Linked DNA regions of Pelagicoccus sp. SDUM812003. The protein of the gene in region 1 binds, or shares a complex with, the protein of each later gene. Links are inferred from orthologs where the notes say so. Each region holds a gene or a part of one and is shown on either strand. Other genes may lie near its edges. The genes, in order: QEH54_RS19120 and smc.

Region 1 (15,901 bases):
CTTCGCGGAATGGCGACACAAGGAGTTCTGGCAGGACAACCGATTCTCCCTCTCAGCCGCCGCTCGCTACTGGTCCGATTCCGAAGTCACCCGCGACTTCTACGAGGACTCCTTCGACATCATGCAGGATCCGGACTCGTATCTGGAAGCCAACTACAACGGAGCGAACTGGCAGCTTTCCCTCTTCACCCGAGCGGCCCTCGGCGACTTTCAAAGCTACACCGAGCGCCTGCCGGAGCTGCGCTTCACCGTCTTCCCCACTTCCCTCGGACACGGTATCACCGCGGAAGGATTTCTCTCCGCGGCCAAGCTGGGCAGCGAGACCGCCTTCGGAGACGAGCTCTCCGGCGCCAAGCTCGATGGCTACTCCGGCATGGAGTGGAATCACGTCCTGCGCGACGGCGTGGTTTTCCGCCTCAAGGGCGGAGCCCGAGCCATCCGATACGAAGACGCGGAAGCGAGCTACGTTCGCTACAATATCAACACAAACGAGCCGATCTACGATTCCTTCGAAGTCAGCGGCATGAAAGCCTACGGCGATTTCGGCGCCGACCTGAGCATGAAGGCCTACCGAGTCTTCGACTTCAAGAACCGCACCTGGAACATCGACGGCATCCGCCACATCATCGAACCCAGCATCTCCTACCGCTACACGCCCGAGCTCTGGCGCGACGACGCCCTGGACCGCGAACCGTTTCCCGCCTTTTATCCCGCCATCTACGGGCCCATCTACGGCCGAAGCATCCTTCGGGCGGACCGCGGCGCCTTCGCCAGCTACCTGCCATCCATCGATATCGAGAACCGGCGCGATACCGACCTGCTCGCCGAAGATCACAAGGTCCGGCTTGCAGTGAAAAACCGGATACAGACCCGCCACAGGGACGGCGGATCGCGCGACCTGGCCCGTTTCGACGTCTCCACCGACTTCTACCTGAAGGGATCGGATTTCGCCCAGGAACAGTACTCGCTGCTCAATCTCGACTTCGAGCTGACGCCCGCGCCCTGGGTCTCGGTAGGCGTCTTTTCTCGCCTCGATCCGGAGGACGGCTTCTCCAACCAGGAGCTCAACACCCGCATCGAATTTAGAGACGAAGGCTACTGGCGCATCGTGTTCGGCTCCCACTTCCTGGAGGGCGTCTCCGCTGAACAGGCCGCCCCGGGCTCCTTCATCAACGGCCACCACTACGATCCGGGCACCTATTGGTTCGGTTGGCCCAACTACGGCAATAGCTACCCCACCTACACCAACGAGCGCATGGAGCAGTACTTCACCCACCTGGAGTACCAGTTCAGCGAAAACTTCAAACTCTACGCCACCACGCGCTACGACGACCAGTCCGGCGTCTTCTACGAGCAGCGCATCGGCCTCATGCAGCGAGCCCTGGAACGCTACGGACTGAAGTACGAGATCCGCTTCTACGACGGCGACCGCCGCGAGGACGATTTCGGCATCAGCCTCGGCATCGACCTCTTCGACGAATAAGGGAAACAGCCCGCAGATCGCTCTCCCGCCCGCTCGCTTAAAAACGCTGTCAAAGATCGACAGCTGTTTCGTTTTTGCTACACATCCTGCTGGCAGTTTCGCCACTCTGAGCCGCATCCTTCCTTCGCGCCTCACGACGCAACCCACCAAACCTCCAGTCACACCGTCTCAGTCATCATGCGCGAAGTCGCCTTGAACAAGGAAGCCCGGATGCATCGTCTGCAAAACCAGCGACGCATCACCTACTCGCTTATCGAGAGAGCCCGCACCTTGCTGGCGCCAGGCAAACCCTTCAGCCGCGAGCTCCACGAGCTCTTCCGCTCCCAAGGGAAATTCGGCTCCAAGGATCGTCGCCTCTACCGCGAGCTCATCTACACCTACCTGCGCTACCTGCCTTGGCTCGACCCGATCTACAAGGACCAGTCCGCGTTCATGAACGCCCTGATCTGTCTCGCCGCGCCTACGGAGGAAGTCAGCTCGCTGTATCCAACGCTTCCTGACAAAAGGCCGCCCGAGCTCCCGGAAGGGAAACGCCACAAGGTTTTGAAACGCGAAGACCACCAGCTGATGGAGCTGTTGCCGGACTGGTTTGCCAACCACTGCAAGCGGCACGTATCCATCCGCTCCTTGCTCCCGCTGATTTCTCGTCCGCCGCTCTGGCTGCGCATCCAGCGCGATCCTGAGGAGACCGTGCTGGACCAGCTGCGAAAAGCCCCTCCTAACGCAGAAATCGCCCAGCAGATCGCCCCTCATCCGGAGGTCCCTAACTGCTTGCACGCTCCCGCCGACTTCAAACTGACCGAGCTACCGGTCTACCTGAACGGCATGGTGGAGATCCAGGACATCAGCTCCCAGATCCTGCTCAACCTGATTCCCTCGCCCGTTCGCGGGAATTGGCTCGACGCCTGCGCCGGAGCCGGAGGCAAAACCCTGCAGCTGGCCAAGCTGCTAAAACCCTACGGCAAAGTGGACGCCTACGAGCCGAGAGCCTCCGCCGTGCGAGAGCTGTCGGCTCGGGTGAAGCGCTCCGAGCTGAGCAACATCACGCTGCTCGATCGCCGTCCCAGCTCCGGCCAGTACGACGGCGTTCTGGTGGACGCTCCCTGCAGCGGCTCGGGCACTTGGCGCCGGCATCCCTACCTCATGCGGCAAACCCGCGAGCGCGACGTTTTCGACTACGCGGAAAAGCAGTTCACCATCCTAAAAAGCTATGCCCCCCTGGTGAAAACTGGCGGATTGCTGGTCTACTGCACCTGCTCGCTCAGTCGTTTCGAAAACGAGGCGGTGACGGAGCGGTTTCTCAAAGCCAGCTCCGAGTACGAGCACCAGCCCCTGCCCAGCCAGTTCGGACTGCAGGATCACGGGCTCGGCATCACCGTGTATCCCGAGGACTTCAATGGCGACGGCCTCTACGTCGCCTGCCTCAAGAGAGTCCGCTAGCCAGGCCCGCCTCGCTTTTCGCCGCAAGGCGCCGCTTTGTGAACAATTTCGCATTGCCAGCGGCTCGTCGCCAGACGTGAATTCAGCCCGTGGAAGCGGATACCGACCCAAGAATAAAGCTCTCTGTCTTCGAAGGCCCCCTGGACCTTCTGCTTTTCCTTATCCGCAAGCACGAGATCGACGTCTACGACATTCCCATCGAGCTGGTGCTCGACCAGTACCTGGCGGTGATCAACAGCATGCAGCAGGTCAAGCTGGAGGTGGCAGGCGACTTCTTCGTCATGGCCGCCACCCTGATGGAGATCAAAAGCCGGCTGCTCCTGCCGAAACAGAAACGGGCCGCCTCCACCGAAGACGACGAGGACGACGATATCGATCCGCGCTGGGAGTTGGTTCACCAGCTTCTCGAATACAAGAAGTTCAAGGAAGCCGCCGACACTCTGGACAAGCTTTCCGACCGAGCCGCCCTCTTCAAGGAGCGCGACTACGCCTCGATCAACAAGCAGGAGACGCCAGTTCGCCCACTCAAGCCGGAGGACAAGATCTCCGTCTGGAACTCCTACAACATCGTGCTGCGCCGACTCACCGAAAAGCTGGTCATCGGCGAGATCAAGGACGACGCGGTCACGGTGGTGGACCAGATGGAATTGCTGATCGAAAAGATCAAAACCACCCGCGAGTTCACCTTCACCTCCCTCTTCGACGGACCGATCAGCCTCAAGATCCTGGTCGTCACCTTCATCGCCATCCTGGAGCTCACTCGCCTGAAGCGCCTCAAGGTGCAGCAGGACGCGGCCTTCAGCGACTTCATCGTGACCGGCCTGGAAGGGGGCGAGACGCTCAGCTTCGAGGACGAAAAGGTTCTTGATCAGCTTCCGGGTTGAGTCAGGCTCAGTGCCTAGTGAGAGACCAAAGACCTACACAAGCGCACTTGCTCGGTATAGGCCTCGACAATCAGGATGGTCACAAACGCATCACCAGAGCAGAGGAGTTTTCCATCGTTGGCGGTTCACAGGAAACCCACGAGAAAATGACCGAGACGGTGGTCAAGACCTTCGAGGATATGAAACGGGCAGGAAAACAGTTGAACAACATCGAGCAGAAGCACCTCGCGGAGCTCATCGAAAAGAACCGTCCCAAGGACTAGCAGTCCCGGGTGGCGCCCACGCCGCCCCATCCCCCCGCATGAACCGCCTCTCCGACAATCGTCCCCCTAGCCAGTCGCGCCTCACCATCGAGGACGCCCACGGACGTCAGGCGACAGAGATCGACGGCGGCAAACGGGGCGAGACGCTCATTGCAGCCGACGCGGAGGGGAATTCGTTGACTTTGCTCGAGGAGTACGCCGCCAGGCGAAACAAGCGACCCGTGAGGGCGGAATTAGCATTCAGCCTCTTCTGCGCCACCGCTTCGCTTGCATTTGCGGCGCTAATCTATTTTAAAACGCTCTAATCATGGCAGACATCATCAACCTGAACGAACAAAGCTTCAACGACGCGATCGCCAAGGCGAGCGGCCCTGTCCTCGTGGATTTCTGGGCTCCTTGGTGCGGCCCCTGCAAGGCCATCGCCCCATTGCTCGAGGAAATAGCCGGCGAACTGGACGGCAAAGCGGCCATCACCAAAGTGAACGTCGATGAAAACAGCGCCATCGCTGCCAAGTTCAATGTGCGCGCCATACCGACCTTGATCCTCTTCAAGGATGGCGAACAGGTTGAGCAGATCGTAGGCATGGTCGGCAAGGACGACCTCAAGTCGAAGATCGAATCCCACATCTAAAGCGTCGCCGCCGGACGGCCACCCACTTTCAAAACGAAGCCCTCGATCGCCAGACCGAGGGCTTTTTGTTTGGGCATGACGCCTCCGCAAGGAGAGAGCGCCCCAAGCTACTCCACCGTCTGATCCATGGGCATGCCGAGCTTTTCGAACATATCGCGGCGCCCCGCCTTGTCCGCCTCCAGAATCCGGTGAGCGTACTGGGCCACGTCCTTGGCCACCTTGCGCGGCACCACGATCACTCCGTCGCCATCGGCCACCACCACGTCTCCCGGCATGACGAGCACGCCACCGACCACGATGGGGCGGTTGATGGACTCGATTTCGTTGCGCCCGGGTCGAATGCCTCGCCCCTTCTTGCGCAAGTAAAGCGGCACTTCCTGCATGGCGATCTCGTCGGTGTCACGCGAGGTCGCATCCGTCACCACTCCGACCGCGCCGAGCGACTTCCAGAGTAGGATGTTGTAGGAGCCGATCGACCCCACGTCAGCGGTTTCCACATCGTCCAGCACCACCACCGAACCGGGAAACAGGTGATCCGCGAAGGGCTCGGAGGAATACTGGTTGTAGAAGTTTCCCACCCATGCATCGAAATCCTCGCCCGGCTCCGGTCCGGCCCGCCGCTGCGTGGGCACATAGCGAGCGGTCACCGCGATGCCGCGAAACACATGCTTGAGGGTTTCGTGGTCCACCCAGTCCGGGTGGATGGCCGGATCCACCAGCCCCGTGTCCGCCAAGCCCACGAAATCCATGCCGTCGGAAACGTCCGCCACCCGCAGCCCTTGGTAGAGCTGCAGGATCGCGTCGTTCTCCTCCTGGGTATAGGTCCGAGTCTCGATATAGTTTTGCGGTTGGCCTTTCGTGTCGTCCTGAGAAAACGCGGGCGTCGTCGCCGCGCAGAGTGAGGCTGTCGCCAAAACAAGAATGCGTTTGTCGATCATAGTCGGGGTGTCCTTCGGTTTTTGGGGTTTCGTTGCGCCGCCCGCAGAGACGAGCGGCAGTCGCCAAGGTTGAAAAAAAGACAGCGCATCGCAGCGATTCTTCAAACCTTGTGAATATATCTCAAGGGATTTGAGATTGACTAGCCTAGCGCCCTTACGCGTAGTTTGCCTACCCCCTTTTAGCTCACCCTTAAGAGAATCGCTATGTCATCCCCGCAGACCCCGTCACCGTCCTCCAAGGGCAGCGAAAACGTGTCCTTTTCCTCAAAAGTCATCTACGGACTCGGATCCGGCAACGACATGTGGGGGAACTGGCTCTACCCGACCTTCGCCTGGACCGTCTTCAACATGTATCTCGGACTTCCGGGCAAGATGGTCAGCCTAGCCCTCACCATGCGTCTGGTCTGGGACATTTTCACCGATCCCTTCTTCGGTTGGTGGTCCGACAACACTCGAACGCGCTTCGGACGGCGCCGACCCTTCATCCTGATCGGCTCCATCCTCTCCGGCGTCACCTTCCCGCTGCTCTTCACGGTGGGAGACGGCTGGTCGGACACCGCCTACTTCGCCTGGATGATCGTATCGTCCATGCTTTTTATGACCATGGTCAGCTGCTACAACGTGCCTTATCAAAGCCTGGGCAACGAGCTGAGCCCGGACTACAGGGAACGCACCTCCATCTACGCGTTTCGCGGCAGCATCCAGAAGATCATGGAGGTGGGCATGTTTCTGGCCCCAGCCTTCGCCACCGCTCTGGCCTGGGAAAACGCTCGCCTGAGCGACGTGCCCGCTCGTCTGGGCGGCTTGATCTCCGGCGGCTTCCAATGGACCGGCGAGCTGCTTGCCGCATTGTTTTCCGGAAACGGCGACACCCTGCTTAGACTCGCTGAAATGCCCTTTGGCATGCGCTCCGGCACCGGCGAGGAAAACGTGAACGTGGTGCTGGGAGCCCAAGTCTACACCTCCATCCTTGGCGGCATCATGATCGTCATCGGCTGCGCGCTCTACTTCGGATTGAAGGAGCGCTACTACGACAAGCTTGTACAGAGCGCCCCCAGCAAGGTCCGCATCACCGAAACCCTGGGCGAAGTGCTCAAGTGCAAGCCCTTTCGAGTGCAGCTTTCCATGGGCCTCGCCTACTCGCTCGGCCTGAGCATGGTGGGCACGCTCGGCCTCTACGCCACGGTCTACTACGTGAGCGCCGGCAACCTGACCGAAGGCAACTTGTGGAACTTTCGCATGGGTCTCTCGAACATGTTCTTCGGCTTCCTCGGCCCGGTGATCTTCGGCGGCCTGATCGGCCGTTGGCTCGACAAGCGAAACACCATTCTCATCATCCAGGCCTGCGCCGTGGCGGTCTTCACCGCTACCTGGTGGCTGTACAGTCCCGAGGTCAAGTGGCTGCAGCTCTTCGCCTCCGGCCTCATCGCCTTCACTCAGGCCGCCTTCTGGATGATGTACGGCTCCATCGGAGCGGACGTCATCGACTACGACGAACTGCAAAGCGGCAAACGTCGCGAAGGGGCCTTCACCGCTTGCGGCACCTACGTCATGAAAATCGGCATGGTGCTGGGCACCTTCATCACCGGCTTCGTGCTGGACTGGACCGGTTTCGACGCCGAACTCGGCGGCGACCAGGACCCGAGCGCCATCTTCTGGATACGCTTCCTTTTCGCCGCGGTGCCCATCGCAGGCATCGTCGTGTCCTTCATCATGATCGTCAGCTTCCCGCTCAGCCGGGAAAAGATGCGAGAAATCCGCCAGCAGCTGGAAGCCCGACGCGGAGCGGTCTAGCCGACTGCGGATCCGATAGCCGCTTTCCTGCGGAAGGCGGCTACCCTATCGATTCATCCTAGAAAAAAACGGACGACCATTGGAGGCCGCCCGTTTTTGTCCTAAATTTCCTGATACGTATCGAAGAGCGACCTAGCTCGAATCGACTCCTTGACCGCTTTCAAGCTGGTCTTGTCACGAGGCGACACGCGTATCGATCGGGTCTCGCCGGGCAGCAGATGGATGAAGTTGTCGGAGTAGCGGGCGGCGATGCCCTTGAGCTCCAGCCAGGTCCAAAGCGATGGCTTGCTGGCCGATAGCGTCACCTCGAAGGAACCGCCATCTGACTTCTTCACTTTGCAGGAAAGCTTCGGGTCCTGCAGCTTGAGGTGCTTGGGCCGAGCCAGCGTGACGAGGTTTTCGCTCACCACCTCACCGTCCTGGCTGAGGAAAAGCTTCACCAGCAATCCGCGCTCGCCATGCTCCTTGACCAGCTTCGCCAACGAAAGCGTTTTCACCGTTTTGGAGGCGTTCGCGGGCACCCGCAGCGCCTTGGACCCCGACTCCAGCTCGTCGCCGCTGAGATCGACCACCTTCCATGCCACGGTGGCTTTGGCCCTCTGAAGCTGATCGCTGACCACATGGATCTCCACATTCTTCGTATCCAGATCCTCAACACCGGTGACCAGCAGCGGAGCGAAGAAATCGCGAGCGGCGTAGTGCAAGGCTTTCCATTTTCCGAAATAGTCCAGCGAAGACCAGCTCGCCACCTGCCAGCAGTCGTTGAGCTGCCAATACAAGGCGCCCATGCAGCGCGGCTTGTTCATGCGCCAGTGCTCAACGGCGTACTTGATAGCCAACCCCTGCAGAATCTGCGTCAACCAGACCGTGTTTTCAAAGCCGACCGGCAAGCGAAACCAGCTAAGCATGTAGTCGATGATGGCGCTGTTGCCGATCGGGCTGCGCTGGTGATGCTCCATCACGAAGGAGGTGACGTTGCGCTCTTCCGGCTCCGTATAGGTCTCGATGGTGCTGGGCTCGGGAAAGCTCTGAAATCCGAACTCGCTGCAGAAGCGGTGAAACGCGGTGCGATACCACTCGAAAGGTCGACGCCCGTGCCAGACCTTCCAAAGGTGGGCGTCTCCACAATCTGGATTCTGCGAGTACTTTCGATCGCCCACCGGAGAATGCTCGCTAGATGGCCAATACGCCCGCTGGTTGTCGTTCTGCTTCACCACCTTGCCGATGATGCGATCAAAAAGGTTGATATACTCGTCCCAAGGCATTTGCCCTGGCTCGTCCCCCAGAATGGGCGGGATGTGCTCCAGCTCGTTGTTGCCGCACCAGAGAGCGACGCTGGCATGGTGACGAAGCCGACGCACCTGCTGGCCGATTTCCACCTTCACGTTCGCCACCCAATCGTCGTCGAATCCTGGATACGCGGCGCAAGCGAACATGAAGTCCTGCCACACGCAGATGCCCAGCTCGTCGCAATCGTCGTAGAAGGCGTCGCGCTCGTACTTTCCGCCGCCCCAGACGCGGACCATGTTCATGTTCGCGTCGCGGGCCGACTCCAGCAAGGAGCGGTTGCGCTCGTCGGTTCCCCAAACGTCGAACTGGTCGGATGGGATCCAATTGGCGCCCTTGGCGAAAAAGCGGTGCCCATTGGCCTGAAAGCAGAACGATTCTCCCCACTGGTCCTTTTCGCGCACCAAGGTTAGTTCGCGGATACCGATGCGCTTGACCTCACGATCGAGCACCGCTCCGGATTCGTCCACCAGCTCGACCGAAACTGTGTACAGCGGCTGCTCGCCCAAGCCGTTGGGCCACCAAAGCTGCGGATTCCTGATCGTCATCTCGAGCGCCGCACGCTTGCGAGCGACCGACGACTGAGCAGTGGCCACGACATCGCCATCCTTGGAAATCTCCACCCGGGCCAACAGTTTCGAACGCTTCACCACGCTGCAGGAAACATCCACCGATACCGTGGCCTTCTTGAAGCTTTGGGAAAGCGTCTGCGAGACGCGCGTATCCTCGATCCTCGCCGTATTTACGGATCGGATACCGATGGAACGCCAGATTCCCATGGTCACGATCATGGGTCCCCAGTCCCAGCCGTAGTTGCTCTGCTCCTTGCGCACCCACTGTCCTCCTTCGAGGCGATGATGGCCGATCCCGGTCTGCCAGAGGAAGCGCTCCTCCTGCTTCCGCCGGCCGTAGGGCATCGGCGAGCGCAGCGTCACGCTGATGCTATTCTCCCCCTCGCGCAAGAGGGCCTTCACATCGAACTCCCACTGGCGAAACATGTTGTCGGTCTCCGCCAGCTTCCGGCCATTGATGTGGATTTCCGCAAAGGTGTCCAAGCCCTGGCAAACCAGCTCCAAACGCTCGCTTCGCAAAAACGCCGGCGACAGCTCGAAGCTACGCGTGTAGGTCCAGTTCTCCTCCCCCACCCACTGCACTTGCGTCTCGTTGTCCCGGAAATAGGGATCTGGAATCAGGTTTTCGCGGCGCAGGTCGGCATGAACGCAGCCCGGGACCACGGCAGAGATTTCGATCTTCTTCGGCCCTTTGAGGGTCCAGTTTCCATCGAGAGAGAACGTTTCAGACATAGACGGTTGTGTTGTGTAGGTTGCTTCGTTCGGACTTGGCTTCACGACGCTGCGCAAATCCCCAAAATGCTCCAGAACTTAATTCATCGGAGTTTTAGCGTAAAACATGCGTTTCATGCAGGCCCAAAAAAGCGCTCCCTTAAGAGGAGCGCTCGGTCGCGCGGCGGCGGGACCCTGCGGCTAGTCCGCCAGGGCTTTCTCCACCAGGCGTCGCTCCGCTTCGCCCAGTTCCAGAGCCAAGGCCGCTTCGCGCCCCTTGTCGCTCATCTTGGCCCAGCTCTTCTTCAAGATGCCGATCATCTTCTCTTCGTCGGTCTTGGTTTTGAAGGCGGCGAACTGCTTTTCCAGAAACACTAGGCAGAGGGCGTCCTCCATGGTCTGGCAATCGGGATCGCTCTTGAGATTCTTCTTCAGATTCAGGTCGCTGACGGCCTGGATGGTCTTCTGGTCGTAGCCGACCTCCTCCAGGATGGAAGCGGTCTTCCGAGCGTGAAACTTCTTGAGATCGCTGCGCCACTTCAGGTAGCCCGCCCGGTCGCGCGGGTAGTCCTCGCGCGGGATCATCCAGCGGCAAATGTGCTGTCCGCGGGCCGCCAGCATGAGCGTCTCCGAAGCCTCAGGATCGAGGGTGAGCACCCAGCGCGTGAGCTGCACGCTGAAATAGAGCTCGAAGCCCACGTTGCGCCCGCCCAGCGTAGCCCGGTTGCGATCATTGTCGTTCTGCAGGTCGATCTCGCCAATCGCTGTTAAAAACCGTGTCTCGTCCGAAACGCGGCCCAGTTGCTCGCGCAGCAATTGATGATCGAAAGTTCGTTCCATGGGCCAGAAACATAGCGTGAGCCAAGCTCGAATCAATCTCTCGTTTCGTCGCCGATCGCAAATTCTCCCCAATCCCGCCATATGGAGCCACTTGCCTCCAAGGGTGAATCGCGTTCGCCAAATCTCCCCGCTAAGCCACCCGGGCGCGGGGCCGTTCACGGGCAGCGGCGCCAGACCCTAATCCTTTTCCCCAGCTCACGCTCAAGGCCGCGGATCCGCTTTCAAGCTTCCCTTCGGCGACGGCGGATTTAACAATCCGTTTACATTCACAAGACTTTTACAGTCTCGGCAACCCGCATCCCAATCGACGCATGTTCTCCAAACCGATCCGTACCGCCACCCTCGCTCTCGGCCTCGCCGCTAGCCTCATCTCCACCGCGATCGCTGGCCCGCAGCTGATGCAGGGTCCCATGCTCGGTCACGTCACTCCAGACTCCGCGCGCATCTGGGCTCGCGTGGCAGGCGACGCGGAATTCACCGTGCAGTACAGCAAGAGCGCCAATTTCGAAAACGCCAAGACCACCGCTCCGGTGCGAGCCAGCGAAGAAAACGACTTTTGCGTGGAAGCGATCATCGAGGACCTCGAGCCTAGCTCCTTCTACTACTATCAAGTTCTGGTCGACGGCCAGCCCCTGAGCTCGGCTCGCGAAAAGGAGGGATACCCCTTTCTGACGGCGCCTTCCGAGGAAATGCCGGTTCGCTTTTCCATCGCCTTCGGCGCCGGAGCGAAAACCGAGATCGACGGCATGCAAGCCATCTGGCTCCAGGTGCAAAACGCTCGGCCGCACCTCTTCTTCTGGCTCGGCGACAATGAATCCGCCGAAGGCCTCAGCCCTGCCTTCCAGGCCGAGCAATACCGAAAGCAGCGCGGCATCCCCTTCCTGCAGCCGCTTCTGCGCTCCATCCCGCAGCTGGCGACCTGGGACGGAGCCGGTCGCAGCGAGCCGAAGTCTCTCGACGTCTTCCGACGCTACTGGGCCAACCCCTCCTATGGAACCAGCGAAACGCCGGGCTCCTTCTTCAAGCACAGCTACGGCGGCGTGGACTTCTTCGTGCTCGATACCTACAGCTTCCGCAAGCAAGGCCAGCGCCCCACGTTGCTTGGCCAAGAGCAGCTCGATTGGGTGAAGGACGAGCTCTCACGCAGCGAAGCCCCCTTCAAGGTCCTGCTCAGCAGCAGCAGCTGGACGGACATCAAGGAGAGCAGCGCCTCCACTTGGATGGCCTTTCCGCAGGAGCGAAACGAGCTGCTGAGCTACATCAAGAGCGAGGAAATACCAGGCGTGATGCTCATCTCCGGCGACAACGATCAGGCGGAAGTGAAAGCCATACCCATGTCGGACGTCGGTGGATACGATCTCTACGAACTGGTCTCCAGCCCCTTGGCGCAGGATCCTACCGCCAGCTTCGACGCTCAGGATCCGTCCACCATCACCATTCACGAGCCCTATTCCGCTACCATGAACTTCGGATTGCTGACCTTCGACATGACGCAGCAGGACCCGCAGATGTCGTTCGAGATCATAAACGTATTCGGCGAAAGCGTCTTCCCGACACTCGAGGTGCAGGCGAGCGAACTCACCAACGGAACCGCTTCCTGGCAGACCAAGGTGGACGATCCACAAGCCTTCGCCTACGCTGACGAAGCACCCGCCGCTCCCTCCGAAGCGACCATCCGCTAGGCAAAAGGCAGGGCGTGGCCGCCGAGCCACGCCGCCGCTGCCCGATCAAAAAAAAGGCTCGACGCCCCCGACTCCAGAGAACGGAAACAGGGCGCCCTCCGCCTATTCGACTGGCCCGATCACCAGCTCCACCCGATTCTCCTCCGAGAAGTAACGCTTTGCGAAATCCTGTAGGGAATCGATCGATACAGCGTCGATGCGATCCCCATAGTTCCGCCAATCGTTTATCGGCAGGCCGTAGACCGCGTCCAGCACCGCCTGGCTGGCGCAGGAGGAGTTGGTCTGCATGCTCATGCGCTTAGCCGCCTTGAGACGCTTCTTGCAGCGGGCAAGCTCGTCCTCCGCTACCCGCCCTTCCGATACGCGCTTCACCTCTCGGTCCAGTTCCGCGATAACCTCCTGGTAGCGTTCCGGGGCCGTGCCTGCGTAAAAATAGAACATGGTCGTATTCAGTCCAACGATACGCGAAGAGCGAACGAAGTAGGCTAGGCTTAGCTTTTCGCGTACTCGATCAAACAGCTCGCTGGACATCCCGGAGAACAATTCGTCCGCGACCTCCGAGATGAAATAGTCGACTCCCTTGAGTCCCGGGGCCGGGTAGGCATGGAAAACGATCGCTTGCTGGCGATCCATCGAAACCCGGTGGACTCCCGGCTGGGCCGGCTTTTCGAAAACGAATTGAGGCGTGACCAGGCTGCCTTCAGCGAACTTCTCGATCAATGCAGCCATCTGAGGCTTCAATGTCTCCGTCGTGAAGTCGCCCGAAACCGCTATGGAGAGATTTCCGCTCACTACGACGCTACGCCAAAACGCCTTCACGTCTTCCAAGGTTATGGACGCCACCGTATCCAAACTTCCACTTCCCCCGATACGCAAAGGATGCTCGCCGAAGAAACGGCGACGCAGCTCCTCGCGGCCGCAGGTCACGATGTCGTCCAGATTCTCCTTCAGCCCAGCAAGGTGCGATTGCTTTTCGATCTCGAAGACCTCCTCGTCGAAGCTCGGTCGCAGCAGCGCTTCCTCCAGGAGGTCGAGCGCCAGCGGCAGGTCCGTAGACAGGACTTCCAGAGCGAAACCGAAGCTGTTGTTTCCCGAAAACTCGTAAAACGTGCCGCCAGCTCCCTCGATCGCTTCCGCGACCTCCAAGGCGCTGCGCTTGGCGGTGTCCTTGGTCATCATGGTGGAGAGCAAGGCGGAGAGGCCTTGCTTGTCTCGCGGCTCGAACAGCGATCCCGCCTGCAGGGCGACCCGGATGTGCACGCTGGGCAGACGGCGATTCTCTCGCGTCAGCAAGGCGCATCCATTGGGAAACCGCGTTTCCTCGAAATCCCAAACCGGGCTGTCGGCTTGCAGAGCGTCGTCTTCCTTGGCCTGCTCGCTCTTGGGATTCAGCGTCACAACAGTCAGGCGATCCCAGCGTATCCAAGTCTTGAGCACGCGAGCCAAGTCCTCGGCAGTGACCTCTCCAATGCGTTTCAGGTAGTTTTTGGCGTAGCCAAGATCTCCCACCACCACTTCGGCCGCGCCGAGACGAGCCGCTTGACCGCTGACCGTCTTGCGCGAATTCACTTCGTTGACCAGTAGCTGGCGTCGAACCTTCGCTACGATTTCCTCGGAGAAGGAATCGACATCGAGGCGTTCGACGTAGCGACGCAGCTCCTTCAACGCCGCGTCGCGCTTGTCGGGGTCGCACAGGAGCGAAACGTAGAAAACGCCAACCGAACCCGGCGTCCAGTTCGAGACGTCGACATTGTGGACCAGCTGCGTCTCCTCGCGCAGATGCTGGTAGAGCAAGGAGCTGTCGCCGCTCCCCAAAGCCACCGACAGAGCGTCCAAGGCCGGCGTGTCCGCATGCGTCAAACCGGGCACTTGAAATCCCATGGCCACGCGAGAGATCTGCACGTCCTCGTAAAGGTCGCGACGTCGCTCCGCCAGCTGCAGAGGCTCGTCCGGCAGATAGATGGTGGGCAGAGGCTTGCGGGCGAAGGGTCCGAACCACTTCTCGACGCTGCGGCGCATCTCAGCCAAGTCGAAATCGCCCGTGACCACCACCACGGCATTGTTCGGCGCGTAGCGGGCGTTGTAGTAGTCGAGCAGATCCTGGCGGGTGATGCGATTGAAGACGTCCTTGTATCCGATAATCGGGTACCGATAGTTGTGCTTGTTGAAGGCAGTCTCGAACAGCGTGTGCATGACCTTGCCGTCCGGATCGTCCTCGCCCATGGCGATTTCCCGATTGATCACCTCGCGCTCCTTGTCCACCTCCTCCTCGGGGAAAGAAGAGGAAAACACCGAATCGCTGAGCACGTCGAGAGCCACCTCCACGTTTTCCGAAGGCACGTCGATGTAGTAGACGGTTCGATCGAAGGTGGTGTAGGCATTGATGTAGCCACCCGACTCGTGCACCTCGCGGGCGATCTCCTTGCCCACGCGACGTTCGGCGCCCTTGAAAAGCATGTGCTCCACGAAATGCGAGATTCCGGAGCCGAGGTGCCTGTCCTCGTGCACGCTGCCGGTCTTCACCCAAACCTGCACCGAACAGACCGGCGAGGAGCGATCGGTTTTCAGCAGGGCGGTCAGGCCATTGGGCAAGAGGTAGCGTTCCACCGGCTCCTTCAGAAGCGGGGCGATCAAGGAGCGGCTATCGTCAACAGAGCGGTTTTGCGGAAAATCGGTCATAGATGGGGCCTATGCACGAACGAGAATACGCGTCTCCGCAATGCAAAATCGTTGCCCGCGGCCGCAAATGGCCACCACCGCCCCGCTTGGCTCCCAGCGCTCCGCCGCACGGCGAAGGCGAAACTAGAGCGACTCTAGCTTCCGGTAGCTGGGGCGCTTGAGCCGGCGCTCCTTGGGGGTGAACGGCTTTTCGAATGCGTCCTTGAAGCTGTAGGTGGAAGCGAAGTCCTCTCGCGAATCCTGCTCGTTCTTGCTGAACACGCCGTATTCGATGAGGTTGAAGACCATTTCGCCAAAGTCCTCGCAGCGCTCGATGCCCCAGGAAGTCAGGATGAAATAGGTCATCGGCCCATACTGGTCCAAGGCGTACTCGCGAATGCCTTCCAGCAGCTCCTGTCCGGACACGTGACGCTTCGCCACCTTGGTCACCACCTTGCCCTGACGCTTCCTTTCCTTGTCGATGGTATAGTTGAGGGCCTTCTGCAGAAAAAGGTAGGCGCTCTTTTGATAGCGTGGATCCTCCTTCACTATCAGGCTCACTACCTCGTTAAAATCGTGCTCTTTCATACCAGTGGCTGCAGACCCGCGCGTCAGGCGCGAATTCGTCACCGCAGAGCCCACAAATCCCCGCCTCCCCTGTCAATCTCGCAAAAAGAAAGTTGAGCCCGCAAGTCCGGCAATCATTTTGAGTAACCCT
Region 2 (13,005 bases), on another replicon or contig:
GAGCGAGATTGATAAAGCGTCGGTAGGTGGAGGAGACCGTCGGCCGATTCGATACCGAGCGCGAACGCTAGGTCCATCAGCAGGCGCGCTTTGGGGCCAATGTTCATATCGGGAGTTGGGAGTTGGGAGTTGGGGGGGGATAAAAGGCAGCGAACCTGGCGGAACCTGCCAGAAAAGTTTTTGCTACAACGTTGTAGCAAAAACTTTTTTGAGGGCGGGACAAGGGGTGGTGGGTGAGGGGTGGTGGTTTATTACCAAAGTTGTTCGCGCCTTGTTCTTCGACTTATTCACATTCGGGATTTGAGATTGTCAGTTCTCGGGGGCGGCTTTCAATTTCCGGCCTTTATGTACCTGAGCGCCCTGAAAGTTAACGGCTTCAAAAGTTTCGCTGATCAAACCCTCCTGAAATTCAACAAGGGCGTCACCGCGGTGGTCGGTCCCAACGGGTGCGGCAAGAGCAACATCGCCGATTCCATTCGCTGGGTTCTCGGGGAGCAGAGCGCCAAAGCCTTGCGTGGGGGCAAGATGCAGGACGTCATCTTTGAGGGCACCGACAAGCGCAAGCCGCTCAACATCTGCGAGGTCTCCATCACCCTGACCGATTGCGAGGAGGAGCTGGGCAGCGACTTCAACGAGGTTGAAATCACCCGCCGCGTGCAGCGTGACGGAGGCAGCAACTACTACATCAACGGCAAGGCCTGTCGCCTGAAGGACATTCAGCGCCTTTTCATGGACACCGGCATCGGTCGCACGTCCTACTCCATCATGGCCCAGGGGCAGATCGACCAGATCCTTTCCTCCAAACCGGAGGAGCGGCGAGCGGTCTTCGAGGAGGCGGCGGGCATTTCCAAGTACAAGGCCCAGCGTCGGGAAACCATGAACAAACTGGCCTCGGTGGAGACCAATCTCGACCGCGTCACCGATGTCATTTCCGAAATCGGTCGTCAGATTGGCAGCCTCAAGCGGCAGGCCATGAAGGCCATTCGCTACAAGAAGGTCAGCCACAAGCTGCGCCACCTCGACATCGGCTACAGCGCTTATCAATACCAGACGCTGAGCTCGTCTCTCGACACTGTGGATCAGTCGTCGCACGAGCTGCAGGAAGAGCTGGAAGGATTGGCTGCGGAACTGGAATCCAAGGAGGGAAGCCTGATCGTCTACAAGGAGGAGCGTCAGACGCTCATCCAGAAGGTGCAGGATTCGCAGCAGTCCGTCTTCGACCTGCGCAGCATGAAGGAACAGGCCAGCAACGCGGCCGATATGGCGAAGATAAAGATCTCCTCGCTTGGCGAGCGCATCGAGCAGGCCAATCAGGACATCGCATCCTACGAATCGCAGATCGCGGAAATCGCGGGAAAGCTCGAAGAGCACAGCGTCGACAAGCAGATGCACATGGACGTGCTGGGCAACTCCGACGAAATCTTCCAGGAGCGAAACCGAGATCTCGAGGAGATCGAGGAGCAGCTGCGTGTAGCGGAATCTCAAATACAGCAGCTACGCGTGCAAGCCCAGGATGCGGAGCGTTCCACCGCTCGCTACCGCGAGCAGCTTTCCGGCATCGAGGTAGAGGCAGGTACCAGCCGCAACCGCTTGATGCGTCTCGAGGAAGAGCTCGCGGAGCAAGGCGAAGGCCAGGCTGACGCCGCCCAGTCCCTGGCCGAATTCCAGGAGCGATTGACCGCGACGCGCAATCTCAAGGAGCAGCTGCAGCTCGATCTGGAGCAAGCTCGCGACAACGTATCTGCGCAGCGCGACGCGTTTAAGTCGGCCCAAATTCGTATCCAGGAAGTGGATCGTTCCGTTGCCCAAAAAACCGCTCGGGTGAAGCTGCTACAGCAGTTGCAGGAAAAGCTCGAGGGCTATGGCGAAGGCGCCAAAGCCTTGCTGAAGGGAAAGCTTCGCGGTTCGCTAGAGGGAAGAATCTTCAGTCCGCTCGCGTCCGACTTGTCGGTGAAGGATGGATACGGGCAGGCGGTGGAGGCGCTTCTTGGTTCCGCTGTCGAAGCGGTGGTGGTGAGCGATGCCGAAACTGTGGTGGAAATCTTCCAGCAGCTGGTAGAGGGCAAGATCGGCCGCGTATGCGTGCAGCTGCAGTCGAGCGAATCACCCGAATCGGCCAGTGAATCCTTGCCCGAGTGGCTCAAGCCTGCCAGCGCTTTCGTTTCTCTCAGCGAGGATCCCAGTCACGATTCGCTGAAGGCGGTCTTGGCCTCCAGCTACATCGTGGAGGACATGTCGGGCTTTCTGAAATGGCGCGAGGCGAATCCAAGTTTCCGTTTCCTGCAAGTCGCCTCCAAGAAAGGCGAGACCATGGATGCGCGCGGCTTAGTGACCGGCGGCTACAAGAAGGCGAAGAACAGCAGCATCCTGCAGCGTGAGATGGAGCTGAAGCAGACGCAGAAGGAGCTGGACGAAGAGCAGAAGGCGCTGCAGTCCGCTCGCGACGAAGCCGAGAAGGTCAACAAGCAGCTGGAAGCGGCGGAGGAAGCCGTTGAGGCCAAGCGCGCCGAAATCGGCGAGGCCAACCACGAGATTTCCGCCCTGCAGGCCGAGGAGCGCAACGCTGAGAAGCTGGTGCAGGAGCAGAAGATGCGCTCGGAGCGACTGGAACGCGAGCGAGCCAGTCTCGAGGAGGTGCTCGCCGCTTCAAACGAGAAGCTCGAGGCGGCCAAGGCCAGGCTTTCCGAGGATCAGCAGCGCTTGGAGAGCAGCCGTCGGCAGCTGGAGGAAATCGAATCGGGGATCGCCGACATTCGCGCCGAGCGCGACGAGAAGCGCGAGGGGCTGAGCCAAGCGAAATTCGACCTGCAGGAGAAGAAGCAGAAGCTCGACATCCTGAACCAGGGCCTGGTGGAGATGGAGCAGCGTCGCAACGAGCTGAACCGCTTGATCGAAACCAAGACCCGCGACATCCAGAACTGGGAGGAGCAAAGCGCCAGCTTTCAGGACGAGATCGACAACGCCGCCCAGCGTAGCGAAGCGGTGGATACGGAGCTCGAAGAGGCCAAGATCCTCGTCAACAAAACCCGTGAATCGCTGGTCGAGGTGGAGGAGAAAGTCGGCGTGCTGGAGAAGGAGCAGAACGCGCTCCGCATCAAGGTGGACGAGCTCAAGAACAACCTCAGCGACCAGAACGTGCAGATCGCGGAGAAGCGCTCTCGCCTGGAGTTCATCCAGGAAGAGATCAGTCGCGAGTACGGCGTGGAGCTGAAAGGCATCGACTGGCAGTGGCAGCTTTGGAAAGCGCGTCAGCCGGTGGAGAATCTGCCCACCCTCGACGACGACAAGGACGACGAAGAGGAGTCCGCTCCCGCCGTTGAATCCGATTCGGACGCCGCGGGCTCGGCGACGGATGAAACGTCAGGCGAATCCCAGACGGAGCAAGCAGAGCCTTCCGAAGCGGAAGCGGTTTCCGAAACGGATCAGGATGCCGCTGATGCGGAGCCGGAGGCGGTGGAGCAGCTTTCCAAGCCGACAGGTCCGACGCCAGAGGAGAGGGAGGAGCTCGAAAAGACCAGCTGGGCGAGTCTGAAGCGAGAGGTCGAAAACCTAAGGAGGCGTATCCAGGGAATGGGTACCGTGAATACGGACGCTATCGCCGAGTACGGCGAGCTGCGCGAGCGCCACGATTTCTTGAAGGGGCAATACGACGACCTCATGTCGTCGAAGGAGAAACTGGTGGCTGCGATCGACGAGATCAATACCAAGTCGCGCGAGCAGTTCTCCGCTACCTTCGCTCAGATCCGCGAGAACTTTAAGCACACCTTCGCCACTTTGTTCCACGGAGGAAAGGCTGATTTGAAGATTATCGAGACGGAAGACATCCTCGATAGCGGCATCGACATCGTCGCTCAACCTCCGGGCACCAAGCTAACTGGATTGAGCCGCTTGTCCGGGGGGCAGCGGACCATGACCGCGGTGGGATTGCTCTTTGCGATCTACATGGTGAAGCCTTCGCCGTTCTGCTTGCTCGACGAGTTGGACGCTCCGCTGGACGAATCGAACATCGGCCGTTTCACCACGCTGCTCAAGCAGTTCACTCAGCAGTCGCAGTTCATCATCATCACCCACAACAAGCGCACCATCGCGGCCGCTCAGGCCATCTACGGCGTGACCATGGAAGAGAAGGGCGTTTCCAAGGTGGTGAGCATGAAGTTCGAGACCGATCACGTCGATCCCGACATGGTGAAACTGCAGCTCGAACAGGCTGTGAGCGCGTAGAGCGAGTTGCGTTCAGCAGGACGCGGCAGCCCAGTGCTCTCGCCCCGCGATTCGTGGAAGCGTCCCTGGCGGACCGTAAGCAGGCGCAAGCGTGGCGGGCGGGGGCGAAACGCGTGCTTATGCCTTCAGCAGCCGTCGGGACAGCAGGATCAGAAATACGAGCGTGAAGGGGATGACGGTTAGGTTCTTGAGCAACAGCTGCATGGGAAGGCTGGAGGCTACGGCGCCAATGAGGAGATTGGCGGCTAGAGCGCCGAAAACGTAGACTGCGGCGTCGGCCAGGTAGTTGCGGACTTCGGAGGAGAGGCGCTCGGCGGCTCGCGAAAAGGCCGCGTTGCTTTCCTGGCGTGGCGTTTGCAGCAGTCGGCGAGCTGTCCGATAGCCGGCGAGCAGCGCCCCGTTTCCGAGAATCACGCAGACCAAGGCCAAACGTCCGACCAGCACCAGGATGTCCAGCGTCCAGGAAAAGGCCGCGGGCCGGCTGGCGAACTGATCCATTTGGTAGTAGCGCAAGCCTGCCGGGATGCTCGCGGCGAGCAGTAGCGGCACGATGTGGCGACCGAAAAAGGCGCAGGCGGCGAGGGCGGTTTTTGGCTTCATGGGCAGGCGCAGTTTTCCTTGCTCGCAAATGGGTTGCAATGATCGAATGGGCGTCGTTTCTTGTTTTTGTAGTCCGATAGCGACTACGCTCGCCACCCTCCTACTGCCCCTTGTTATGTTTCGCTCCCGCGCTCTTGCTCGTCTGGCGCTCGCATGCCAATTTCTGCTTTTGGCGGCGCCTTGCTTTTCTCAGATCCAGATCAAGCCCGTGCCGGGGGGCGTTTGCTCTCTGGACTCGCAAGACGCGTCGCGGCGACGCGTGACCCTTTACGACAGTCGGGATGGCTCGCCGAAGGGCTGGAGCCACATCGCTGAGCATCCCGATCGCTTTCCGCTGGTTAAACTGCCTGCCAGGCGCTACGCGGTGGACGAATCGGCCCTCGTTTCAGCGGATGACTGCCCGCAACGTCAGGTGTTTCGCACGGTGTTGGTCCGCAAGCTCAGCGACTGGGACCAGCAGCATGCGAACGGTATCGAGCCGCTGTTTTACCGGCGACCGATTCGAGTCGGGGACCTGGAGTCGGTGAGCATCGTGGTGAGGTTTCACCGCGAGGGTTCGAGCATCCCGTCCGAGCGAACCCTGCGGGATCACTATGGCGACTTTCTTAGCGAGCGGCAGATCGAGGGGCTGGATCGCGGTCTCGCTTGCCTGGGGCTTTCGTTCCTAGGGGCTGGCTACAACGACCAGAGCGAGGAGTCTCTCAACGCCGTGGCGCTGGTGGCGTTCGATCCCGATACGGACTTTGACAAGTGGCTGCGTGTGACGGTGCCGGTTTCCGCGTTCGTGTTCGGTTTCGAGAAGAACTACGCGTTTCGCGAGGTTGATCGAGCTAGCGTGCTGGAGCGTGAGCTGATCGGGTTTCGCATCAATCCCGAGTCGACCGGCGGAATCGTGGCTCGTAATTATCTCGTCGATACGTGGGATGGATCGCTGCCGGAATTGTACAAGGAGCTGTCCCTATCGCTCGCCTCGATCGAGGCGCGACTTTTCGAGTGAGCGGCGCGATCGCTGGGGCCGCACTCGTCCCTTGACCATCATCGCGTTACAAGCTTGTAACGTTGCTATGATTTCGTGGTTCCAGCGCCTGCTCGGCAAGAGGGAAGCCGACACGGCGGTGATCGGTCGCCGCGGCGAGCGCGAAGCCGAAAAGCTGCTCAAGAAGAAAGGGTATCTGGTTCTGGCCCGAAATTGGCGCAGCGGGCGCGACGAAATCGACTTGATTTGCCTCGATGGCAAGGCGGTGGTCTTCGTGGAGGTGCGGACGCGCACCAAGGGAGCCCTGGTCAGCGGCTACGACTCCATCAACCAGCGCAAGCGCGAAGCGTTGCGCCGGGTTTGCCGCAACTATTTCTCCCAGATGAAACCCAAGCCCATCACCCTGCGCTTCGACGTGGTGGAGCTGGAGCACGAGGAGGGCGCCATCATCGCGAGCCGGCACTTCGAAAATGTGCCTCTGTTTTCCAAGTCGGCCTACCGGTCGAACTGAGGGCTCCTAGGACCGGTAGTACGCGTAAACGGCAGGTTCTTTCACTCGAGAAGCGAATAAGTCTGCCTTCTTGCAGGGCGCCTTATTCGTCCTTTAGAGAAAGGGAATTGAAACGACCTCGCTGTGAGCGTGAAAAATATTCATAGTTGCGGGGTGAAACTCAAATTTCCCTTGATACAATCTTTACATGGTCTCATCGGGCGCCAAAGTCTCGAAGTCCTAATCCACGGCTCGTATACACATCATGTCAAAAGAATCACGACATCCGTTTCTCCAAGGCCTGAGCAAGCATCGCGGCGTGCAGCCGACGATCATCACCATCTTCGGGGCCTCGGGCGACCTCTGCGCTCGCAAGCTGGTGCCAGCTATCTACAACCTGGCCGTCGACAACTTGCTGCCGGCGGATTTCTACCTGATCGGCTACGGCCGCAAGCCCATTCCGGATGAGGAGTTTCGCGAGGTGGCCTCCGATGCGATTTCCAAGTTTTCCCGTCGCTCGCTGAACAAGGAGATTTGGGAGCGCATCGAGAAAAACACCTTCTATTGCTCCGGCGGCTACGACGAAGCGGAAGCCTTCCAGAAGCTGAGCGACAAGATCGCATCCATCGAGAAGGATGCGGGACGCGAGATGCAGAGCGTGTGCTATATCTCCACGCCGCCGTCGGTCTTCGAGCCGATCATCAAGAATCTCGGCGAAGCGGGACTCGCGACCAAGTACCAGAGCAGCGACAAGCATACCAAGGTGGTCATCGAAAAGCCCTTCGGAAAGGACCTCGAATCGGCTCGAAACTTGAACCGCGTGATCCAAGGCGTCTTTCAGGAGCGACAGGTGTATCGAATCGACCACTACCTGGGCAAGGAAACGGTTCAGGACCTCTTGGTGCAGCGCTTCGCCAACTCCATTTTCGAGCCCTTGTGGAATCGCAACTACGTGGACAACGTGCAGATCACGGTGGGCGAATCGCTCGGCGTAGGTACGCGTGGCGGCTACTACGAGCAGAGTGGGGCTACCCGCGACATGATCCAAAACCACACCATGCAGCTGCTGGCTCTCACCGCCATGGAGGCGCCCGCTTCGCTCGATGCCGAATCCATTCGCGATGAAAAAGTTAAACTGCTCAAGGCCATCAAGCCATTGAGACTTGGATACAGCGATAGCGACGTGGTGCGGGCTCAGTATGGCGAGGGTCTTATCGCCGGCGAAAAGGTGCCGGGCTATCGCCAGGAGGAAGGCGTTTCTCCAAAGTCGGAGACCGAGACCTACGCGGCCCTTCGTCTAACCATCAACAACTGGCGTTGGCAGGGAGTGCCGTTCTATCTGCGCTCCGGCAAACGCATGGCCCGTCGCGTCACCGAAATCGCAATACAGTTCAAGCGCCCGCCATCTTCGCTGTTCAGCGAGAACGAGATGTTCAATCTCGCCAACAACGCATTGGTTTTCCAAATCCAGCCTGACGAAGGATCGACTATTTTGCTGAACGGCAAGATCCCTGGTCTGCAGACCCGTACTCAGCCGGTGAAGATGCACTTCCGCTATTCGACCACCTTCGGTTCGAATACGCCGGAAGCCTACGAGCGCTTGGTGCTCGATGCCATGATCGGCGATGGCACGCTCTTCATTCGCGGCGACGAAACGGAAGCGTCCTGGAATTTGATCACTCCCTTGCACGACTTCTGGAAAAGCGAGGGGCAGCGGGGCATCGAAACCTATGCGGCGGGCTCTTGGGGACCCAACGCCTCGGATCGCATGCTTTGGCAGAACAACCACGAATGGCGTCGTCCTTAATCGGCGGATACGACACGAAAGGACGCAGCAATGCCAGCTACCAGTACAGTTTACGATTCCTTGCCCGGTCTATCAGTGCCCATGGAGGACGCCTTGGGCAAACTCTCCGCCATGTGGGCTCCGGTCGATGAGGATGGCAAGAAGCACGAGAGCGAGTATCGCGCCTCGCGTATGAACTTGATCGTGCACATCGGGTTCGAGGCTTCCACCGACGAAGCCAAGGAATTGTTTCAGACGGTGATCAGTTTTTCGCACCGTTTCCCATGTCGCCTCATCTTCCTTTGTCCGCAGCCGGACTCGTGGGAGAGCGAGGCCCGCATGAGCTGCAAGATCTTCTCGGAATGCGTGATCGGTAGCGGATCGGGTGGAATGAACTGCTGCGAAGCGTTGATTCTTGGATACACGCTCAACGATCGCCGCTTTCTCGAGAACCAGGTGTCCATCTTCATCGAGACGGATCTGCCGACCTTCTATTGGCCCACGCGCTTCGGTTCCGCTCAGCTGCTCTCCGACTACCAGTTCTTCTTCAAGCAAGCGAACCGCATCGTTTTCGATTCCGCTCGGGAGACCTTTCTGATCGATCAGGTCGACGTGCCAAAGCCGGAGAAGATTCACGATCTCGCCTTCGCTCGCTTGCTAGCGGTGCGGCAGAGTATCGGCCAGTTTCTCAGCGCCTTTCCGGTGGAGACCATCATCGACGGATTGAAGGAGGTAACGTTGAGCTCCGGACCCGATTTCAAGTGCGAAGGCCGAGCTTTGATGAGCTGGGTAGCGTCCGCGTTGAAGGCTTGCTACGAGTCGCCGGAGGCGGCTGGCAAAGCCTTGCGCTTCGAGCAGCAGGAAGCGCAAGGCGAAAACGCCATGCCCCGCATGAGCTTCATTTACGAAAACGATCACTACTTCACTTTTGACCTAGACCTCGAAAAGGGCGAGTCTCACGTGCAAGCGGATCTGGGAGGTGGGAAGCAGGAGCTCACTACGGGCGCTCGACTGCTCGATGCCGAAACCGCTTTGGCTGAAGCCCTGTTTCACGGATGACAGGTAGGTGCCTGAGATCAAAGGATACGTAAGAACAATATGAATACTTATCAGACGGAATACGGAACCGTGAAGGTCGGGCCGAAGGATGAGCTCTTTCAGGAAGCGCTCGCCCTGGCGTGCGAGCATTTCGAGTCGCTCGAGAAGGAGTACGTCTCCTGGGCCCTCACTGGTGGATCGACCCCCAAGGATTTCTACAAGTGGGTGGTGGAAAACGAATGCTTGCCAGTCGAAACACTCGACCGCGTGCTATGGACGACCAGCGACGAGCGCACCGTTCCGCTGGAAAGCGAAGAAAACAACTTCGGCAATGCGGATCGCTTGATGCTGCGACCGCTGGAAACCATCGAAGATAGCAAGTTCCCTTGGCCGACCGAACTCGAACCGCACGCCGCTGCGGAAGCGTATTCGAAAAAGTGGGACAAGGCCATGGGGAAAGACGCGACCTATGACGTTTGTTTCGTGGGAATGGGCGATGACTGTCACACGCTTTCGCTATTTCCAGGCAGCCCTCTCATCAGCAATCCGGTCGTAGCTAATTTCGCCGCAGTGGAAGTTCCCGGCAAAGGCTGGCGCTTGACGTTGACACCCTACGGACTCGCGAAGTGTGGCACGGTGGTCCTGATGACGCTCGGCGCCGGCAAGGCCGATGCCCTGAAGGCGGTCTTGCAAGGCGACTACGACCCGGTCAACAAGCCTTCGCAAAGCCTGAAGGCGGTAGCGGACCGCGCGTACTGGCTGGTCGACGAAGCGGCCGCGGCGAAGCTGGACCTGTAGGGGGTGTTTTAGCCCACGAATCGTCTGAATCTAGAAGCGAGGCTTGAATGAGCCGCGCTGAAGGGAGCCGTCCGATGACGGCTGAGGGGATCGCGGTGCAAGGTCCTCTTCGAGTGGGCTTACTCCTTATTTCGAGTATCGAAGAGGATGGTGACCGGGCCGTCGTTGCGCAGATCGACTTTCATGTCTGCGGCGAAGATGCCGGTCCGCACGGGCTTGCCGGTGAGCTTCTCCAGCTCCAGGCAGACCGCCTCGTAGTCGGCTTTGCCTTTGGCGGGCGGGGCGGCGTCGTTGAAGCTGGGGCGGTTTCCCTTTTTGTTGCTGGCGATGAGGGTGAATTGACTGACCACGAGAAGCTCGCCGTCGATGTCGGCTAGCGATTGGTTCATCTTTCCCTCCGCGTCCTCGAAAATTCGCAGACCGGCGATCTTGCGGGCCATCCACTTGATGTCTTCCGGCGTATCGTCCTTGTGGATACCGAGCAGCACGAGGAGGCCTTGGCCGATGGAGGAATGGACGACGCCATCGATGGTGACGGAGGCTTGGCTGACGCGTTGAATGACGGCTTTCATGTTGGGAGGTTCTTAGATTGGACCTTTGAGCCTGCGATTTCAGAGGAAGTGGCAACTGAAAACGTGACCATTTCCCGGGCTAATGACGGTTAGTAAAAAATTTGTTAGTAAAGTGTCGACACTGGGGAGGTTAATTGCTGATTTGGTAGCCTGCTTCCTGCGGGACTGATAGATGCCTCCAACTCTTCATCGCCCCTCGGATAAGGGGCTAGCAGTCCGTTTGCGTCTGCTTGCGCTTATCCTGTTCGTCCCCGTGTCTTTGATGCGGGCTCAGGACGATATCGAAATCCTGGATGTTTCGATTCCGGAAGATGAGACCATGCGCATCGATTTCGTGGATCGCGACCAGGTGAACTCGAATTACTCCTTGCTCACGGTGGTCGATCTGAGCGCGTCGATCGCTGCGTGGAGTTTGCTGGAAGACGCGGAGCTGGAAGCGTTTGAGACTTTCTTCCGCTTCGAAGTGGCGCTGGAAGCGGACCCTCAGCGGTTCTTTCGTGTGATCTCGTTCGGCGACGCTAGCGACATCGATGGCGATGGTTTGACCAACACCGAGGAGGAACAGCTCGGGACCAATGTCTACGTGGCGGACACCGACGGTGACGGCTTCAGCGATGGCACGGAGGTGGAGTACGGGACGGATCCACTCGATGCCGAATCGAAGCCGGACATCAGCGTGCTGCCGACGATTTCGTTCAGTTCAGACGACATCGCGAGCTACGACGAGTCTGCCGGTTCGGTCTTTATCGATCTCGTCAGCAGCGATTCCGCCTTCTCGGGAATCGTTCATTATCAGATCTCGACGCTTAGCAGTTTGGATGCGGGAGACCACGCTTCTCTCAGCGGCATTGTGGAATTGGAAAACGGATCTGGCCGCATCGAGCTGATTCTCACCGATGACCAAGTAGTTGAAGACGTCGAGACGGTAGTGGTCGATCTCGTGCCAAGTGAGGCGGGGCTGTACCGACTCGCGTATCCGGAGCGGGCGATCGTGGTGGTGCAGGACAACGACAGCTACTGGGTCATGCGCTTGCTGGACGAGGATGGAAACGAAACATCCATGCGCGCCCTGCTGCAAAGGGGCAGTTCGGGAGCAAGCGGGATTCTGATCGGGTCGGAAGGAGCTGCGGAAGCGAAGGAGTTCGGCGGAAGCCTCGCCGAGGGCGACTGGCCGCTGAATGTGACGTGGACGGAAACGGAGTTTTCCGCTCAGAGCGGACAGATCCCGCTCGGCTCCTCCCTGTTGATCGACGCCGAGCTGCAGCGTCAGTTCAGCTTCGAGGCGACACCCCCTTTAAATGCGGAAGATCCGGAACGGGCCTATTTGATGGAGCGAAATCGCATCATCGGCGAAGTGGTGGAGAAGGTAACTTCGGTCGGCGGCGAGTCCACCTATCTGAATAGCGAGACCCGGCACTTGTTCGTCATGATACGTGCCGCTTCGAGCATCGAAAAGGGAGTGATCCCGGTAGTGGAGGGAGACTGATTTGATGGACGGCAAGCAGCGGAAAAGCGGTTCGTTTGGGATAAGAGCTTTTGTGGCGTTTACGCTTTCGGCCATCGGTTTCGCGAGTGGTTCGCTTTTCGCTCAAGACGCCTACCTAGTAGTGCCGGAATTCGAAAACTCCCTCGAGCTTTCCGACCAGAACAGCACGAGTTCACAAGCGAGCTCAGTCGCCTTTTTCTCCGGTTCATTCGGAGCCTACGCGCCCGCTGGCTCTGCCGATCCTGCGGTCATTCCGACGGCTGCCGACACCGGGTATCAACTCGAGGCGTCCTCTTTCGGCCAAAGTTTGAGCGCCGGCGTTCCGTTTCCCGATTTTGTAGACGAGATCGTAGACGAGGCCCGCGAGCTGCTCTATCCGCCCAGCGACGCCACCCGCGAACAAGTCGAGGGCTCCGATGCCGCGTTCCGCTACAAAGAGCTTTTGTATAACAGCGATGGAGAGGGCGCGGTCTCGCTAGATCCGCAGGTGGTGAACGACGCTTACGGGGCCGCCGAGCGTGCCCGAGCGCGGGATGCCTTGGCTCTCGTTTCCCAAGCCCTTAAACACGCTCCAACCGACGTGCCTTTGCGTCACTCCGTATTGGATATCTACTACGATCTGGCGCTTGCGGAGATGCAATCCGTGAAGCAGGATTACGCATCGGTCGCCGAGGTGCGTCTGGGATTTCGGGCGGTGCCCGACGACGGGTTCATCATCGACGAGGAGATTTCCGTTTATCGGAGTGTACTCGATAAGCTCAGCGTCTCGCTCGATTCCTATGGCGAGCTGTTCAGCAATCATTTTGGAAACGTGGTAGCGGATATCGACGCATCGGCCCCTGCTGGCATTCCGTTTGGGGCTTATCTGTTCGTCGAGGAGCAGCCTTATCGCAATCAGTACGCAGCTAGCTACGCGGATTCCTCTGGCCGTCAGGTGGTGCCGGAATATGATCCGGAAACGGAAGAGGTCGTGGCCTCGCAGGACGAGCGTATCCTCTTCAGTGGATACAAAGATTACGTTATGGTCGCTACGCTCTT

Evidence for each region.
Region 2: the proteins of QEH54_RS19120 (region 1) and smc are in contact, whole or in part, in a crystal structure (PDB 3ZGX), measured with the Bacillus subtilis proteins. The link is inferred for Pelagicoccus sp. SDUM812003 from one-to-one orthologs.

The regions. Positions count from the first base shown.
Region 1 is NZ_JARXHY010000017.1:24,557-40,457, reverse strand. Bases 2,081-4,909 are described here. They hold QEH54_RS19120 (segregation/condensation protein A), read left to right. Parts: upstream 2,081-3,012; coding sequence 3,013-3,807; downstream 3,808-4,909. Other genes in these bases: QEH54_RS19100 (hypothetical protein), read right to left, coding at 4,809-4,909; trxA (thioredoxin), read left to right, coding at 4,378-4,701; QEH54_RS19110 (hypothetical protein), read left to right, coding at 4,109-4,375; QEH54_RS19115 (hypothetical protein), read left to right, coding at 3,855-4,070; QEH54_RS19125 (RsmB/NOP family class I SAM-dependent RNA methyltransferase), read left to right, coding at 2,081-2,923. Outside these bases: QEH54_RS19130 (putative LPS assembly protein LptD), read left to right, coding at 1-1,483; more of QEH54_RS19125, read left to right, coding at 1,661-2,080; more of QEH54_RS19100, read right to left, coding at 4,910-5,639; QEH54_RS19095 (MFS transporter), read left to right, coding at 5,844-7,433; QEH54_RS19090 (glycoside hydrolase family 2 protein), read right to left, coding at 7,535-10,024; QEH54_RS19085 (DUF4202 domain-containing protein), read right to left, coding at 10,205-10,843; QEH54_RS19080 (alkaline phosphatase D family protein), read left to right, coding at 11,155-12,525; QEH54_RS19075 (pitrilysin family protein), read right to left, coding at 12,628-15,204; QEH54_RS19070 (Minf_1886 family protein), read right to left, coding at 15,328-15,771. UniProt on the Bacillus subtilis protein: Participates in chromosomal partition during cell division. May act via the formation of a condensin-like complex containing Smc and ScpB that pull DNA away from mid-cell into both cell halves.
Region 2 is NZ_JARXHY010000003.1:161,227-174,231, forward strand. What follows is about bases 1-4,421. They hold smc (chromosome segregation protein SMC), read left to right. Parts: upstream 1-345; coding sequence 346-4,221; downstream 4,222-4,421. Other genes in these bases: QEH54_RS05090 (hypothetical protein), read right to left, coding at 1-107; QEH54_RS05100 (hypothetical protein), read right to left, coding at 4,339-4,421. In the rest of the region: more of QEH54_RS05100, read right to left, coding at 4,422-4,821; QEH54_RS05105 (hypothetical protein), read left to right, coding at 4,937-5,818; QEH54_RS05110 (YraN family protein), read left to right, coding at 5,886-6,308; zwf (glucose-6-phosphate dehydrogenase), read left to right, coding at 6,553-8,094; QEH54_RS05120 (hypothetical protein), read left to right, coding at 8,125-9,132; QEH54_RS05125 (6-phosphogluconolactonase), read left to right, coding at 9,172-9,909; dtd (D-aminoacyl-tRNA deacylase), read right to left, coding at 10,029-10,481; QEH54_RS05135 (thrombospondin type 3 repeat-containing protein), read left to right, coding at 10,654-11,967; QEH54_RS05140 (hypothetical protein), read left to right, coding at 12,020-13,005. UniProt on the Bacillus subtilis protein: Required for chromosome condensation and partitioning.